Regions from separate parts of the Pseudomonas sp. REB1044 genome, predicted to be linked through region 4. Evidence: predicted binding sites of a transcription regulator. Region 4 holds the regulator's gene; each other region holds the start of a gene.
What was found. Region 4 encodes FliA, which starts transcription of late flagellar genes. Its sites were predicted from a motif close to CTAAAGTTTNNNNNNNNNNNGCCGNTAA; they were not measured.
Positions count from the first base shown of each region.

Region 1: a site for FliA is predicted at 1,897-1,924, ahead of GKC70_RS22865 (methyl-accepting chemotaxis protein). Genes of this name have one in related genera too.
Region 2: a site for FliA is predicted at 1,837-1,864, ahead of motA (flagellar motor stator protein MotA). Genes of this name have one in related genera too.
Region 3: a site for FliA is predicted at 2,295-2,322, ahead of GKC70_RS16025 (methyl-accepting chemotaxis protein). Genes of this name have one in related genera too.

Region 1 is NZ_CP046139.1:5,058,577-5,062,825, reverse strand. Features, by position in the region: gene GKC70_RS22875 (HlyD family secretion protein) at 1-386, shown strand, start outside; gene GKC70_RS22870 (TolC family protein) at 383-1,801, shown strand; gene GKC70_RS22865 (methyl-accepting chemotaxis protein) at 2,028-4,004, shown strand; gene GKC70_RS22860 (VOC family protein) at 4,011-4,249, opposite strand, start outside.
Region 2 is NZ_CP046139.1:4,691,766-4,696,014, forward strand. Features, by position in the region: gene motB (flagellar motor protein MotB) at 1-917, opposite strand, end outside; gene motA (flagellar motor stator protein MotA) at 921-1,772, opposite strand; partial or broken gene GKC70_RS21355 (HDOD domain-containing protein) at 1,903-3,437, shown strand; gene GKC70_RS21360 (rhodanese-like domain-containing protein) at 3,482-4,249, shown strand, end outside.
Region 3 is NZ_CP046139.1:3,481,367-3,485,615, reverse strand. Features, by position in the region: gene GKC70_RS16030 (MFS transporter) at 1-274, shown strand, start outside; gene GKC70_RS16025 (methyl-accepting chemotaxis protein) at 282-2,222, opposite strand; gene GKC70_RS16020 (PA1571 family protein) at 2,430-2,603, opposite strand; tRNA gene GKC70_RS16015 (tRNA-Pro) at 2,873-2,949, opposite strand; gene GKC70_RS16010 (YgdI/YgdR family lipoprotein) at 3,031-3,252, opposite strand; gene moaB (molybdenum cofactor biosynthesis protein B) at 3,416-3,955, shown strand; gene glp (gephyrin-like molybdotransferase Glp) at 3,939-4,249, shown strand, end outside.
Region 4 is NZ_CP046139.1:1,783,923-1,788,171, reverse strand. Features, by position in the region: gene GKC70_RS08500 (chemotaxis protein CheA) at 1-555, opposite strand, end outside; gene GKC70_RS08495 (protein phosphatase CheZ) at 568-1,356, opposite strand; gene GKC70_RS08490 (chemotaxis response regulator CheY) at 1,375-1,749, opposite strand; gene fliA (RNA polymerase sigma factor FliA) at 1,854-2,594, opposite strand; gene fleN (MinD/ParA family protein) at 2,591-3,433, opposite strand; gene flhF (flagellar biosynthesis protein FlhF) at 3,501-4,249, opposite strand, start outside.

The DNA of each region.
Region 1 (4,249 bases), 2.0 Mb from region 4:
TCAACGACCGCGCCCCGCGCGCCCACGAGTTCGTCACCGCAGGCCGAGCCGTGCTGTCGGTGGTCGACAGCACCTCGTACCACGTCGACGGCTACTTCGAGGAAACCAAGCTCGGTGGCATCAACGTCGGTGACGCCGTGGACATCCGTGTCATGGGGGATGACACACGCCTGCGCGGGCATGTGCAAAGCCTGTCGGCGGGCATTGAAGACCGTGACCGGGTCAGCGGCGCGAACCTGCTGCCCAACGTCAATCCCGCGTTCAGTTGGGTGCGCCTGGCCCAGCGGATTCCGGTGCGCATCGCCTTCGACGAGGTGCCCGCAGACTTTCGCCTGATCGCCGGGCGCACCGCGACGGTCTCGATCGTCGAAGGGCAGCGGCCATGAAACGCCTGATGCTCACGGCCCTGGCGCTGGCACTGGGTGCTTGCACCACGGTCGGCCCCGACTACCACGTGCCGGCCGACGCCGCCGTGCAGCGCAGCGACCTGAACGGTCCGTTGCGCGAGGATGCCAGCAGCGTGGTGTCGGCGCCGGTGCCGGACGATTGGTGGCAGTTGTATCAGGATCCACGGCTCAACGCGCTGGTGCGCCAGGCGTTGGCGGCCAACAGTCAATTGCGCGTGGCGGCGGCGAACATCGCCAAGGCCCGTGCCCAAGTGAAAGTGGCTGAGTCGCAGGGCGGTTTTGGCGCGGGTGCCAAAGCCGGTGCCCAGCGCCTGCAAGAGTCTGGCGAAGCCTTTCTGCAGCCCAATAAAGTGCCGGTGGCCAATATCGGCGAAGCGATCATCAGCGCCTCGTACCAGTTCGACCTGTGGGGCACGCTCAAGCGTGGCACCGAGGCGGCCAAGGCCAATGCCGATGCCGTCCAGGCCGCCGCCGACACCGCGCGCATCACGGTGGTGGCCGACGTGGTCAAGGCCTACACCCAGGTGTGCTCGGCCAATGAGGAGTACCACATCGCCCGGCAATCGCTGGACCTGCAACAGCAGGGCGTGCAGCTTAATCAGCGCCTGCGCGATGCCGGGCGCGGCGACGAGACCCTGGTCACCCGTTCGCAGACCCAATTCAAATCGTTGCGCGCCGAGTTGCCGCGCTTCCAGGCCGAGCGCGAAGCGGGCCTGTATACCCTGGCGGCACTGCTGGCCGTGCCGGTCGGCCAGTTGCCCGCTGGCACCGCCGAGTGCGCCGAACTGCCTCACCTGGCGCAACTGATTCCGGTGGGCGACGGCGCCGCACTGCTCAAGCGTCGGCCCGACGTGCGCCAGGCCGAGCGGCAGTTGGCAGCAGCCACGGCGAACATCGGTGTGGCGACCGGCGCGCTGTACCCGAACATCAGCTTCGGCGCGCAGATCGGCACCCTCGGCATCATCGACAACCTGGGCGAGCCTTCCACCAATCGCTGGGGCTTCGGCCCGCAGATCAGTTGGACGCTGCCCACCAACGGTACGCGTGCGCGCATCCGCGAGGCCGAGGCGTCGACCCAGGCCGCGCTGGCGCACTTCGACGGTGTGGTGCTCGACGCCCTGCGCGAAACCCAGACGCGGCTGGCGCAATACAGCGCCTTGCTCGAACGACGCGACGCGCTGGCCGATGCCGAACGCTCGGCCAAGGACGCCGCCGACCAGACTCACCGCCGTTACCAAGCCGGGCGCGAGTCGTTTCTGGCCGATTTGCAGGCCACCCGCGCGTACACCGATGTGCGTGGCCAGTTGGCTGCGGCCAACAGTCAGGTAGCGATGGGGCAGGTCAGCGTGTTCCTGGCGTTGGGCGGTGGCTGGAAAGCAGCGCCTGCGCCGTGAAAGCGCCGGCTTGACCGGTGCATCGCTGCGCGCTATTCGCCGCCAGTTGCCGAAAAAAACCGACGCAAAACGTTTGCGTATTCCCGCGTCCGACACTCAAGTATTCATCGGCGACGCCGATCCATTGGCACCAGCGTCCCGGAAGAGGACGCCCGTTCCCGTCGATAATAAAAGCGGGTGGTCAGCGTGATCAGGACGATCCCGGCCCCTTGCCAGGAGCTTCGCCATGCCTCGACCCCGTGCCCGGATCGCCTCGCAACTCGGTATCGCCCTCGCCATCGTGCTGGCGTTGGTGATCACCGGCAGTACCCTGTTCGCCCTGCGCTCGCTCGACGACGCCAACCTCGCCACCCGCCAGCAGCACTTAGGTAGCGAAGCGCGGCTGCTCGCCGATCAGCTCGACACCTTCCACGGCTCGCTCAAGGACAACACCCAGCGCCTGAGCGGGCTGTTCGAACGCCGCTTCGCCTCTGGCCTGAGGATTCAGGACGGCCAGAGCGTACAGGTCGCCGGTGTCGCCACCCCAGCGCTGTACCTGGGCGATCACCTGCTCAACAACGACCTGAGCATCGTCGATGAATTCCAGCAGATGACTGCCGGTATCGCCACGCTGTTCGTGCGCAGTGGCGACGACTTCGTGCGCATCGCCACCAACCTCAAGAAGCAGGACGGCAGCCGTGCCATCGGCACCCAGCTCGACCGCGCGCACCCGGCCTATGCGCGGCTGCTGGCCGGGCAGATGTACGTGGGCCGCGCCGTGCTGTTCGAGCGCAACTACATGACCCGCTACGTGCCGGTCAGCGACACCAGCGGTCGGGTGATCGCCGTGATGTTCGTCGGCTTCGACTACACCGATGCGCAAAACGCCCAGTTCACCAACCTCAAGCGCTTCCGCATCGGCCAGACCGGTTCGCTGGCGCTGCTCGACAACCAAGGTCAGTGGCTGGTGCCGCCGGCGGGGGTGGCCGATACCCAGGCTGCGGCGACGGCCATCAAGGGCCTGGGGGCGCACGCGCAGTTCTGGAACAGCGGTGACCAGCGTTTCTTCAGCGTGGTGCAGCCGTTCGCCGAAGGCCCGTGGACCGTGGTGGCGAGCATGCCCGAGGCGGAAATCCGCGAAGTGACCTGGAGTGTCGGTTTGCGCCTGGCGATTGGCAGTCTGCTGGCCATGCTGCTGGCGGTGCTCGCCACCTTGTGGCTGCTGCGGCGCAAGCTGCGTCCGCTGGACGACCTGGTGCGCCAGGCCCAGGCGTTGGGCGCAGGCGACCTCAGTGCGCGGCTGACGCTGACCAGCGAGGACGAGATCGGTCAGTTGGCGCGCAGCTTCAACCAGATGGCCGACGCCCTGGCGACCATGGTCACGCACATTCGCAGCGCCTCCGAACAGGTCAGTGCCCGCTCGCAGTCGTTGGCCGGGTTGTCGTCCGGGGCGTGCGAGGGCATGGAGCAGCAGTCCGGCGAAATCACCAGCATGGCGGGTGCCGTGGAGGAATTCAGCGCCACGTCGATGAACATTGCCGAGAACATGGCGGGCACCGAGCGCATGGCCCAGGACAACGCCCAGCAGACCCGTATCGGGCGTTCGGCCATGGACCAGGCGTCCGCCTCGCTGCGGCAGATCGCCGAAGCGCTGGGCGGCACGGCGACGGTGATGGACAGCCTGGGGGCGCGTTCGCAGGAAATTGGCGGCATCGTCGGGGTGATCACCGCGATCGCCGAGCAGACCAACTTGCTGGCGCTCAACGCCGCCATCGAAGCGGCGCGCGCTGGCGAGCAAGGCCGCGGCTTCGCCGTGGTGGCCGATGAGGTGCGTGGCTTGGCGGCGCGGACCCGCCAAGCCACCGAGGAAATTTCCACCATGATCGCCAGCATCCAGCAGCAGACGGGTCAGGCGATCAGCACCCTGGAGCAGGGCAATCGGTTGATGCAGGATGGCCTGGAGCGCAACGACAAGGTGGCCCAGGCGCTGGCCCGCATCGACGAGCAGAGCCGTGCGGCGGGCGAGCAGTTCACCGTGATCAGCACGGCAACCCAGGAGCAGAGCAGCACCGCCAACCTGCTCAGCCGCAACCTGCAGAGCATCGCCCAGGCCAACAGTGAGCAGCATGACGTGGCCAACGAGCTGGCGGCGACGGCCCGGGAGCTGGAAGGGCTGGCCGAGCAGTTGCGCCAGGAAGTGGACCGCTTTCGCGTCGCCGGGTAAGGGCGGCTAGGCCAGGGTCACGCCCAGGGCCTGGGCGCAGGCCTGCAGCGAACGCTGTTCGGCCTGCGCATACAGGGCCAACTCGTCCAGCACCGCAAGGCCCAGCGCGGCCTCGAAGGCCTCGCGGTTGGCGTTGCTGCCGTAGTGGGCCTGTGCGTCGTCGCCCAGGTTCGACTGGAAGATCCCGGCGGCGCTGACCGGCAGGAAGTCTTCGTAGACCAGCGCTTCGAAATGCACGTGCCCGG
Region 2 (4,249 bases), 2.3 Mb from region 4:
GCGCCGGGTGCCGCAGGCGCGGCGTTGGCGGGCGGCGTGGTCGGGCTGGCCGGCGCATCGGGCTGGCTCTGCTCGCCTTCGATGTCGCGCTGGGCCTTCTTGGTCAGCACGATGATGTCGATGCGGCGGTTGACCGGGTTCTGCGGATGCTCGCGGTCGAACAGCGACGACGAAGCATAGCCCACCACCCGCGCCACCTGATCGTCCGGGTAACCACCCGCTATCAGCGCACGACGCGCGGCGTTGGCGCGGTTGGCCGACAGCTCCCAGTTGCCGAAGTCGCCGGTGCCGGCGTATGGCTTGGCATCGGTGTGGCCGCTGACGCTGATCTTGTTCGGCACCGCCTTGATGGTGTCGGCCATGGCCAGCAGGATGTCCTCGAAGTAGGGCTTGAGGCGCGCACTGCCCAAGTCGAACATCGGCCGGTTCTCGGCGTCCATGATCTGGATACGCAGGCCGTCCTGAGTGATTTCGAACAGGATCTGATCCTTGAACTTCTGCAGTTGCGGGTTTTCTTCGACCTTGTTCTGCAGTTCCTGCAGCAGCAGTTGCAGACGCTCCTGCTCGACCTGCTCGGCCATGGTCTCGACCTTGTCCTTGTCCAGTTGCAGGCTGGTGTCAGGCGTGGGCTCGGACTTCTCTTCCGGGTTGATGGTCTTTTCCGGCGCCAGTTGCGGCGAGCCACCCAGGTCGATGACGTAAGGCGTACCGCTCTCGGAAAAGCCGATCGGATCCTTGAAGTAACCGGCGATAGCGATCTTCTGCTCAGGGGTGGCCGTGGACAGCAGCCACAGCACGAGGAAGAACGCCATCATTGCCGTGGCGAAGTCGGCGAAGGCGATCTTCCAGGCACCGCCATGATGGCCGGCGCCGTAGCGCTTGATGCGCTTGACGATGATGGGCTGGTTGTTCTCCATGACTCAGCGACCGCGCACCGCTTGTTCCAGCTCGGCGAAGCTCGGGCGATGCTTCGGATACAGCACCTTGCGCCCGAACTCGACCGCCAGCGACGGCGGCATGCCGGAGGCCGAGGCCACCAGCGAGGCCTTGATCGCCTCGTAGACGTTCAGCTCTTCCTTGGCGTCGTGCTGCAGGCAGTTGGCCAGCGGGCCGAAGAAGCCATAAGCCGCCAGGATACCGAAGAAGGTACCGACCAGCGCCGCGCCCACGTGCATGCCGATCGCCTTCTGGTCGCCCTCGCCGAGCGAGGCCATGGTCACCACGATGCCCAGTACCGCCGCGACGATACCGAAGCCGGGCATGCCGTCGGCCACGCCAGTCACCGCGTGCGACGGGTGCTCGAGCTCTTCCTTCATGCTCAGCAGTTCCATGTCGAACAGGCCCTCGAGCTCGTGGGGTGCCATGTTGCCGGTGGACATGATACGCAGGTAGTCGCAGATGAACGCCGTCATGCGCTCGTCGCCGAGCACTGCCGGGTACTTGGCGAAGATCGGGCTGGCGGCGGCATCTTCAATGTCGCCCTCGATGGCCATCATGCCCTCGCGGCGGCTCTTGTTGAGAATCTCGTAGATCAGGCCCAGCACTTCCAGGTAGAAAGTGTGGGTGAAGCGGCTGCCGAACATCTTCAGCGACTTCTTGATCACGTGCAGGGTCATGTAGCCCGGGTTGGCCTGCAGGAAGGCACCAAAGGCTGCACCACCGATGATCAGCACTTCGAATGGCTGGATCAGCGCCGCGATCTTGCCGTGGGATAGGACGTACCCGCCGAGAACGCTCGCGAATACGACGATGATGCCGATAATTTTAGCCATAGATTGGAAGCACTTGCTGTCGTGGTCAGGTTCAGGGGCGGGAGCTTTGAAACTCTGCTTCTACTTATCGGCAGAACTGCGCCAGACTATAGCCACATAATGCGAAAAGCCAGTTCGGACTGATGTCAAAATGCCAATCGAAACCAAGCTGCCAGCGCAGGTCCCCTCCTCTCTCGAGGGCTGGGTAAAGCTACTCGACGGTATCCGTGTGCCGGTGCCCAAGGAGAGTCATGACCGCGTCCTGGCCGCGGTCAACGACAACCGCCGCTCGCTGCGCGACATCGCCGAACTGATGCAGGACAGCCCGTCGCTGGTGCTGTGCGTCATGCGCGAGGCCAACCATCCGGCCAACGCCAGCATGGCCGAGCCGGCCGAAAGCCTGGAGATCGCCCTCAACCGCCTGGGTCTTTCACGCATCCTGCAACTCATGGGGCGTCTGCCGGCGGTGCCGGCCGACGACATCCCGCCGGTGCTGCGCCAGTTCCTGCTGATCAGCCAGCATGCCACGCAACAGGCCAACGGCCTGTTCGCCAGTCGCCTGGCACGGCTGTGGCAGGAAATCCACTGGGGCAGCCTGCTGTTCCTCTCGCCGCTGTGGCCCCTGGCGTTGGCCTACCCCAAGCTGCTCGACGCCTGGGAACTGCGGGTGATCCACAAGGGCGAGGACGCCGCCGAGGTGGAGCATGCGTTGTTCGGCGTGCGCATCATGGAACTGTGCCGGGCCGTCGCCCTGCACTGGCGCCTGCCGGAATGGGTCACCCAGGGCTATCGCCTGCTGCTCGAAGAGCGCGAGCAACTGGCCCAGGTGCTGAATATCGCGCGCGATCCCGATGCACTGAACCAACAGCATCGCCTGGACGACGAAAGCGGTCTGCGCCGCTGGTTCAACCAGCCGGCCAATACCGTGCTGCTGGCCAACGGGCTGGCGCTGTCGGCGCAGGTCGGCTGGGACAACCCGCACCTGCTGCGCTGGCAACTGCTTACCGCGCTGTATTTGCAAACCACCCTGGACGACGTCCAGCAGCAGGTCCACCAGCAGGCGGCCGCCAGCGCCCGCCATCACGCCCGGCATGCGTTGTTCCATCCGGCCGAAGCGCTGATCTGGCCTTGGGAGCAACGCCGACCGCACCCGGACATGCTCACCGCGCCGCCGCCCCTGCGCAGGACCTGGAACGCTGGCGTGCCCTGTGCGGCGAGCTGCTCACCCAGCCCAGTCCGTTCAGCAACAGCATGCACCTGGCCACCCTGGCACGTGATGCCTTGCTGGCCTGCGGCATGCAGCGGGTGCTACTGCTGATGCTGGACAAGCCCAACGACTGCCTGCGCGTGCAGCAAAGCGCCGGCCTGCCGCGTGAAGCGGCGGCGCTCAAGATCGACCTGAACGCAAGCACCCTGCTGCAAAAACTGCTGAGCAAGGCCTCGCAACTGCGCCTGACGCCGGAAAACCACGCCCGCTTCGCGCCCCTGCTGCCCACCACACTGCGCGCCCTGTTCCCCAGCGAACACGTGCTGCTGCGCTCGCTGGCGTTGAATGAGCAGGCGCTGATGCTGGTGATCGCCGACCAGGGCGGCAAGCCGCTGGCCGATGTTGGCGTGCAGGCGTTCGGCAAAACCGCGCAATGTATCGAGCGCGCACTGGCCAGCTTCGCCAACCGCAATGGCTGAGCCGTGCGCTACAATCGCCCCTTTCTCGCCCCCGGAGACCGTGGATGACTGATTTTTCCGGCTTGCCTCTGGTGATCGAAGCCGACGACCTGCTGCCGCGCCTGCAATCGCCCGAGCTGATCCTGGTCGATCTGAGCAGCGCCAATCGCTACGGCAGCGGCCACATTCCCGGCGCGCGCCTGGTCGACGGCAAGCGCACCCAGCTCGGCCAACCGCCTGCGCCCGGCCTGTTGCCAGCGCTGGGCGATCTGGAAAAGCTGTTCAGCGAACTGGGTCATCGCGACGATGCGGTGTACGTGGTGTACGACGACGAAGGCGGCGGCTGGTCCGGGCGCTTCATCTGGCTGCTCGACGTGATCGGGCACAAGGCCTACCACTACCTCAATGGCGGGATCCAGGCCTGGCCTGCCGATCAACTGTCCACCGAGGTGCCGCCCGTGGCGAACACACCGGTTAAGCTGCGCCTGCACAGTGAACCCACCGCGACCCGCGAGTACCTGCAAAGCCGCCTGGGCGCCGCTGACCTGGTGGTCTGGGATGCCCGTGCACCGCAGGAGTTCTCCGGCGAGAAAATCTTGGCCGCCCGAGGCGGACACATACCCGGTGCGATCAATTTCGAGTGGACCGCCGGCATGGACCTCAACGACCGCCTGCGCATTCGCGGCGATATCGCACAGACCCTTCAGCACCTGGGCATCACCCCCGACAAGGAAGTGATCACCCACTGCCAGACCCACCGTCGCTCCGGCTTCACCTACCTGGTCGCCAAGGCCCTGGGCTATCCACGGGTCAAGGCCTACGCTGGCTCGTGG
Region 3 (4,249 bases), 1.7 Mb from region 4:
GGGTCTGAGCTGCGGCGTGGTGGGGGTGGTGCCGTCGGTGATGGTCGGGCTGTTCCCGGCGCAGATCCGCGTGTCCGGGATCTCCTTCACCTACAACCTGGCCTATGCGCTGTGGGCCAGTACCACGCCCTTGGCGTTGATCGCCCTGATGCCGTGGAGCCCCTGGGTGTGCGTAGGCTTCTGCCTGATCATGGGCGTTGTGGGCGCCGTGACCGGTGCCGTCTACGGTCTGCGCGCTCCTCTGTGTGTCGAAGAGCGCGCTGTGGGCTACTGAGTCGGGGTCAGGACTTGAAGCGTCCGACCAGGCCGTTGAGCTCTTCCGACAACTGCGACAACCGCCCGGAGTCCGATTGCGCCGAGCTGGCCAGACCCTCGACCAGGTGCGCCTCGTCGTAGATCTGCTGGATATGCCGGTTGATCTCCTCGGCCACGCTGTGCTGCTCCTCGGCTGCGGCGGAAATCTGCAGGTTCTGGTCGCGGATCTCGTTGACCGACAATTGGATGCCCTCGAAGCTGTCGCGCGCGCTTTCGATCGATGACACGCTGGCGCGCGACAGGTCCAGGCAACTGTCCATCTTCTGCGACACTTCTTGAGTCTTGTTGCCCAGCGCGTTGAGCAACTGATCGATTTCACCCGTGGAGTCGGCGGTGCGTTTGGCCAGTGCCCGCACTTCGTCGGCGACCACCGCGAAGCCACGGCCCTGATCGCCAGCGCGGGCGGCCTCGATCGCTGCGTTCAACGCCAGCAGGTTGGTCTGTTCGGCGATGGCGCGGATGGTGCCGAGAATCTGGTTGATGTTGCGGCTGCCTTCTTCGAGTTCGACCATCGCCTGCGACGATTCGCTCAGGCGCGTGCCCAGGCGGTTGACGTTGTCGGTGGTCTGTTCGATCTGCTGCTTGCCCTCGGCCACCCGACGATGTCCGTTCTCTGCAGCGCCCGCCGCACTGCTGCACGAGCGGGCCACTTCGTTGGCGGTGGCGACCATTTCGTTGAAGGCGGTGGAGACCAGTTCCACGGCTTCGCGCTGGCGACCGGCGGCTTCATTCATGCTGCCGGCCAGCTCGCTGTTGGCGCGAGAGGCTTCATGCAAGTTACCGGACGCGGCGCCGATATGCTGGATCAGCTGGCGGATCGCGGCGAGGAACTTGTTGAACCAGCCGGCCAACTCGGCGGTTTCGTCCTTGCCTTGCACCACCAGGTCGCGGCGCAGGTCGCCCTCACCTTGGGCTATTTGCTGCAGGCCGGTACTCACTTGGCCGATGGGTTTGACGATGACTCGCGAGAACGCAGCGGCGATCAATGCGAAGACCAGCGCCAATACCAGCACGATGACGATCGTGAGGTAGGTCATGGAGGTGGCGGCGCCCATCACTTCGCTATATTCGATCAGGCCGACGAAGCGCCAGCCGAGCACCGGCGAGGTCCAGACGTTGGCCATGTAGCGCACCCCGTCGATCACCACCTCGGTCGAGCCCTGATCGGTGGCCGCCAGTTGCGCATAAGGTGCACCGAGGTCCTTGAGCTGCTTGAAACCGTGGCTGGCATCGCGCGGATCGACCAGCACCGTACCGTTCTCGATCAGCATCACATAGCCGCTGTCGCCCAGCTTGATGCTCTTGATCAGCTCGGTGAGATTCTTCAGTGACACGCTGACCACGAACACGCCCTTAGGCTTGCCGGCAGCGTCGTTGAGGGTGCGGGCCGTGCCGACCAGGGCGACGTCATCTTTGTCGTAGTAGTACGCCGCCGTGCGCACGGTTTTGCCCGGTGCAGCCATGGCGGCCTTGTACCAGGGGCGGGTACGTGGGTCATAGCTGGCGAGCTTGGGGTCGTCTGGCCATTTGGCGTAGGTGCCGTCTTCCAGGCCGATGGAGAGGATCGCGGCGGCCGGATGGGTGGTGCCGTAGCGGGAGAAGGCGTCGATGACCTGTTGAGCGGAGGCGAGGAGTGGGCGGCTGGCGGCGTCGGCCGCGGTGTAGTCCTTCAGGGTGCTGACCGAGGTGTAGAAGGGGTCGGTCGCCATCTGCTCGACGTTCTGCAGGGTCCCGTCGAAGAACTGGCGCATGTTGCCGTCGATCTGACGAATCTCACGGGTGCTGCCATCGATGAACTGATCGACGGCCTCGGTGCGAATGTTCAGCACGGAGATGGCGCCGACCAAGGCCACCGGGATAAATGCCACCAGAACGAACGCAATCACCAGCTTATTTTTTATCTTCATCAGGACGAACCATTCGTGGGAAAACACGCAGGGCGTGGCCCGCCGTAAAACTGGCCACAGGCTATCTACCCTGTTTCGGCGCGTACCTGGCAAAGCTTTAGGGGTATTTCGTGTACAAAAATGTCCTCGATTGTTCTGAGAGCGTTTCCGGCCCGCCAGAAATGAAAAACCCGGCGCGGGCGCCGGGTGTAAGCAATTCGGTGAGGCTCAAGCCTGGCGGATCTTTTCCACTCGGCTTTCCTCCAGCTCCTTGCAGGCCTTCTGGATCATCTGCTCGGTGATCGGAATTTCGCGGCCTTGGGCATCGATGATCGAGCCGCACACCTGATGTTGAGTGTGCTGGGCGTTCTTAACGGTGTCGCTGCTATGTTGCAAGCTCATTTCCTGTCTCCTCTTCAGGTTGCAAGCTCAGACTAAACGCTCGCCGTGACTGACCTGTGACAGTTCCCTCGGTATCACGACACGTACAGTCCAACAGAAAGCATGAGAAAGCTCCAGTGCCCCATTTAGATCGATGAGCTATAGGCACTGTGCTCACTCGGCATGCGATCGCGCTGACCCTTCGAGAGTTCCAACAGGATGAACAAGCGGTGTTTCATGCTTTCCACAGGCAACAAAAAACCCGCACGAGGCGGGCTTTTCGAAGGATTTGGTCGGAGAGACAGGATTCGAACCTGCGGCCTTCTCGTCCCGAACGAGACGCGCTACCTGGCTGCGCTACACTCCGATGGGCAAAATCCTACTGCATCGCATTTTTCAACGCAAGCCCTTGTTGTGTAAAGGGCCTTTGCCTCAAACACGGCGCGAATCAGAGCTCTTTGACAGTCCGCACCTGGTCTTTGTTGATGCGTGCACGCTTGCCGTCGAGCTGCTCGAATTCGTAGAAGCCGGAGTCTTCGTCGTAGGAAGGTTTGTCCACGGCTTGAATCTCGCGGCCATCGTTCAGCGTGATGACGGTGGGCGATGCGCAACCGGCGACGGCAGCCAGGCCCAGGGCAAGCAGGAAGGCGGGGAGGGTCCGTTGGATCATCGTGTGTCTCCATTTCGATGGTGCATGATGTGCCTCTGACGCTACCTGAGCATGCAAAGTTCCTCGTGGCGTGCAGTGCAAGGACAATCGCGTGGATACCGATCCAGGACGGAGGCGGCCTTGTGCTATAACGGGCGCTTTACTTCCCGCATGACGGATTCCCATGAAAGCCAAGGCAGATACTCCCTTCGTGCCGCTGAACATCGCTGTGCTGACGGTCAGTGACACCCGTGCGTTCGACACCGACACTTCTGGCCAACTGTTCGTCGACCGGCTCACCGCTGCCGGGCACCGGCTGGCTGAGCGCGTGCTGCTCAAGGACGACCTGTACAAGATTCGCGCCCAGGTCGCCACCTGGATTGCCGATGACCTTGTGCAGGTCGTACTGATCACCGGCGGAACCGGCTTCACCGGTCGCGACAGTACCCCGGAAGCCGTCGCGTGCCTGCTGGACAAGCAGGTCGATGGCTTCGGCGAGCTGTTCCGCCAGATATCGGTGCCGGATATCGGCACGTCCACCGTGCAGTCCCGTGCGCTGGCAGGTTTGGCCAACGGTACCCTGGTGTGCTGCCTGCCCGGTTCGACCAACGCGGTGCGTACGGGTTGGGACGGCATTCTCGCCGAGCAACTCGACGCACGTCATCGTCCGTGCAATTTCGTCGCTCACTTGAAGCAGGCACCGGCCTGTGAAAGTCGTGGCTGAGGCGGCTGCTAGCCGGCCCTTGATGCCGGTGGAGCAGGCCTTGGAGCGCCTGCTGGCGCTGGCCGAGGCGGCGCCTATCGAGGACGTCGAGGAGGTCGCCCTGGGCGATGCCGAGGGGCGCGTGCTGGCCCAGGCGCTGGTTGCCAACCTCGACTTGCCGCCTTGGCCGAACAGCGCCATGGACGGCTACGCCGTGCGCCTGGAGGACCTGCACGATCAGCCTCTGGCGGTCAGCCAACGCATCTTCGCCGGCCATGCGCCGGCGGCTTTGCAAGCGGGCACCTGTGCGCGGAT
Region 4 (4,249 bases):
GGCCGCCTCGACCGGCGCCTGCTCGGCCGCTTCGGCCTGGGCCTTGACCGCATCCAGGGAGTCGAGCAACTGTTCGAACTCGGTATCGGTGATGTCTTCGCTGGCCGCTGGCGGTTCGACCGCCGCCGGCGCTTGGACCACGGCGGGCGCGGCGACGTCCTCGCCGGCAGGTTCGGCCAGGCGTGCCAGCGCTGCCAGCAGTTCCGGCGTCGCGGGGGTGATCTCGCTGCGCTCGCGGACCTGGCCGAACATGCTGTTGACCGTGTCCAGCGCTTCGAGCACCACATCCATCAACTCGGCGTCGACCCGACGCTCACCCTTGCGCAGGATGTCGAAGACGTTCTCGGCAATGTGGCAGCACTCCACCAGCTCGTTGAGCTGGAGGAAGCCGGCGCCCCCTTTTACAGTGTGAAAACCGCGAAATATGGCGTTGAGCAGGTCCGCATCATCGGGCCGGCTTTCCAGCTCGACCAGTTGCTCGGACAGTTGCTCGAGGATTTCGCCGGCTTCTACCAGGAAATCCTGAAGGATTTCTTCATCGGCGCCGAAGCTCATTAAACGTGCTCCCTAAAAACCCAGGCTGGATAGCAGATCGTCGACATCGTCCTGACCGGACACGACGTCTTCACGCTTATCGGCATGAATCTGCGGACCTTCACCCCGGGCTGGATGTTTTTCTTCATCTTTTTCAGCACGCAATTGATCGTGGTCATGTTCGATACCGGCAAAGCGGTCGACTTGACTGGCCATCAACACGAGTTTGAGCAGATTGCTTTCGACCTCGGCGACCAACGCGGTGACCCGCTTGATCACCTGCCCGGTCAGATCTTGGTAGTCCTGGGCGAGCAGAATGTCGTTGAGATGACCGGCCACCTTGCGGTTGCCTTCGGCGCTGTGCGTCAGGAAACCGTCGACGCGTTTGACCAACTCGCGAAACTCGGTCGCCGGCACTTCGCGACGCATGAAGCGCTGCCAATCGGCCGACAACGTCTGCGCCTCGGCCGACAGGTCGTTGAGCACGGGCGTGCTCTCCTCGACCAGGTCCATGGTGCGGTTGGCCGCGTTCTCGGTCAGGCGGACCACGTAGGACAGCCGTTCGGTGGCGTCGGTGATCTGCGACACTTCCTCGGCCTGCGGCATGCGCGGGTCGATCTGGAAGCTGACGATGGCGCTGTGCAGCTCACGGGTCAGTTTGCCGACCTCTTGATACAAGCCACGGTCTCGGGTCTGGTTGAGCTGATGGATCAGCTGCACCGCCTCGCCGAACTGGCCGCGCTCAAGGCTCTGCACCAGTTGTTCGGCATGCTTCTTCAGGGTCGACTCGAACTCCCCCAAAGAATCTTTTTTTGATTCCATAGCGCCCCCAGACATGCTTCAGCCGTTGACGCGTTCGAAGATCTTCTCGATCTTTTCTTTGAGCACCTGCGCGGTGAATGGCTTGACTACATAGCCGTTGACCCCGGCCTGAGCCGCTTCGATGATCTGCTCGCGCTTGGCCTCGGCCGTCACCATCAGCACGGGAATCCCCTTGAGCCGGTCGTGGGCGCGCACCTTGCGCAGCAGATCGATGCCGGACATGCCGGGCATGTTCCAGTCGGTCACCAGGAAGTCGTAGTGGCCACTTTCGAGCATCGGCAACGCCGTGACGCCGTCGTCGGCCTCTTCGGTGTTGGTGAAGCCCAGATCACGCAACAGGTTCTTGATGATCCGCCGCATCGTCGAGAAGTCGTCAACGATGAGGATTTTCATGTCTTTGTTCAATTAGACCTCCAAGCAGTCTTAAACGCGCTCGTCTCACAAGCGCGCGCTCAATCAATTCGGCACCACGGACAACGACTGCAGCGAATCGGGGCTCAGCGTGCCCGCCATTCTCCCAGGCGGCTGCGCAGACGCGCCGCGCACTGGCTGTGCAACTGGCTCACGCGCGATTCACTGACCCCCAGCACTTCCCCGATCTCCTTGAGGTTCAGTTCCTCGTCGTAGTACAGGGCCAGGACCAGACGCTCGCGCTCCGGCAGGTTGGCGATCGCATCGGTCAGCGCGGCCTGGAAGCGCTCGTCTTCCAGATCGCGCGACGGCTCGACCTGACCACTGACCCCATCCTCGTGCAGCCCCTCGTGTTCACCGTCCTGCAGCAGGTCGTCGAAACTGAACAGACGGCTGCCCAAGGTATCGTTCAGGATCCCGTAATAATCGTCGAGACCCAATTGGAGTTCGGCAGCAACCTCGTGATCTTTAGCGTCACGACCGGTTCTTGCTTCGACGCAGCGAATCGCGTCGCTGACCATACGCGTGTTGCGGTGCACCGAACGCGGCGCCCAATCGCCCTTGCGCACCTCATCGAGCATCGCACCGCGGATGCGAATACCGGCGTAGGTCTCGAAGCTCGCGCCCTTGCTGGCGTCGTATTTGTTGGCCACTTCCAGCAGACCGATCATGCCGGCCTGGATCAGGTCCTCAACCTGCACGTTGGCCGGCAGGCGCGCCAGCAGATGGTAGGCGATACGCTTGACCAGCGGCGCATAGCGCTCGACCAGCTCGTATTGGGCGTCCTTGGAGGCTTTGCTGTACATCTTGAAGCCGCTCGCGTTCATAGCACCGGTCCCGCGCTGGTGGGTTGCACCAGGCGCTCGACGAAGAATTCCAGGTGGCCGCGCGGGTTGGCCGGCAACGGCCAGCTGTCGACCTTCTGCGCGATGGCCTTGAACGCCAGGGCGCACTTGGAGCGCGGAAACGCCTCGTAGACCGCGCGCTGCTTCTGTACCGCCTTGCGCACGCATTCGTCGTAAGGCACGGCGCCGACGTACTGCAAGGCAACGTCGAGGAAACGGTCGGTGACCTTGGTCAGCTTGGCGAACAGGTTGCGCCCTTCCTGTGGGCTCTGCGCCATGTTGGCCAGGACGCGGAAGCGGTTCATGCCGTAATCGCGGTTGAGCAGCTTGATCAAGGCGTAGGCGTCGGTGATCGAGGTGGGCTCGTCGCACACCACCAGCAGCACTTCCTGGGCGGCGCGCACGAAGCTGACCACCGAGTCACCGATGCCCGCAGCGGTGTCGATCACCAGCACATCGAGGTTGTCGCCGATTTCGCTGAACGCCTGAATCAGCCCGGCATGCTGTGCCGGCGCCAGGTGCACCATGCTCTGGGTGCCGGAGGCTGCAGGCACGATGCGCACACCGCCCGGCCCCTGCAGGAGCACATCGCGCAGCTCGCAGCGCCCCTCGATGACGTCGGCCAGGGTGCGTTTGGGCGTGAGCCCCAGCAGCACATCGACGTTGGCCAGACCCAGGTCGGCGTCCAGCAACATGACCCGGCGGCCGAGCTCGGCCAGCGCCAGGGACAGGTTCACTGAAACGTTGGTCTTGCCGACGCCACCTTTGCCACCGGTGACGGCGATCACCTGTACGGGATGCATGCTACCCATGTCTGTTATTTACCTTGTCTCGCGTGGGACTTGCCCACTTGGAGGGTCGCTGTCGACTTCCGTGCGCCGTGCATCGTCAACCTACGCGCTTGTCGGGATTGTGGTAGAGATCAGCGAACATGTCGGCCATGGCCTCCTCGCTGGGATCTTCCTGCAACTGCACACTGACAGCGCGACTGACCAATTGGTGCCGGCGCGGCAGCTGCAGATCGTCAGGAATGCGCGGACCATCGGTGAGATAGGCCACGGGCAGTTCATGACTGATGGCCAGACTCAGCACTTCGCCAAGGCTGCCGGTTTCGTCGAGCTTGGTCAGGATGCACCCGGCCAGGCCACAGCGCTTGTAGCTGTGGTAGGCGGCGGTGAGCACCTGCTTCTGGCTGGTGGTGGCCAGTACCAGGTAGTTGCGCGCGGCGATGCCGCGCCCGGCCAGCGACTCGAGCTGCATGCGCAGGGCCGGGTCGCTGGCCTGCAGGCCGGCGGTATCGATCAGCACCACGCGCTTGCGCAGCAGCGGTTCTAGGGCTTGGGCCAGCGATTGGCCCGGGTCGACGTAGGTCACCGGCACGTTGAGGATGCGGCCCAGGGTCTTGAGCTGCTCCTGCGCACCGATGCGGTAGCTGTCCATGCTCACCAGCGCCAGGTTGTGCGCGCCGTACTTGAGCACGTAGCGCGCCGCCAGCTTGGCCAGGGTGGTGGTTTTGCCCATGCCGGCCGGACCGACCATGGCGATCACCCCACCCTCTTCCAGCGGCTCGACCTCCGGCACCTGGATCAGGCGCGCCAGATGCGCCAGGACCATGCGCCAGGCCTGGCGCGGCTCGT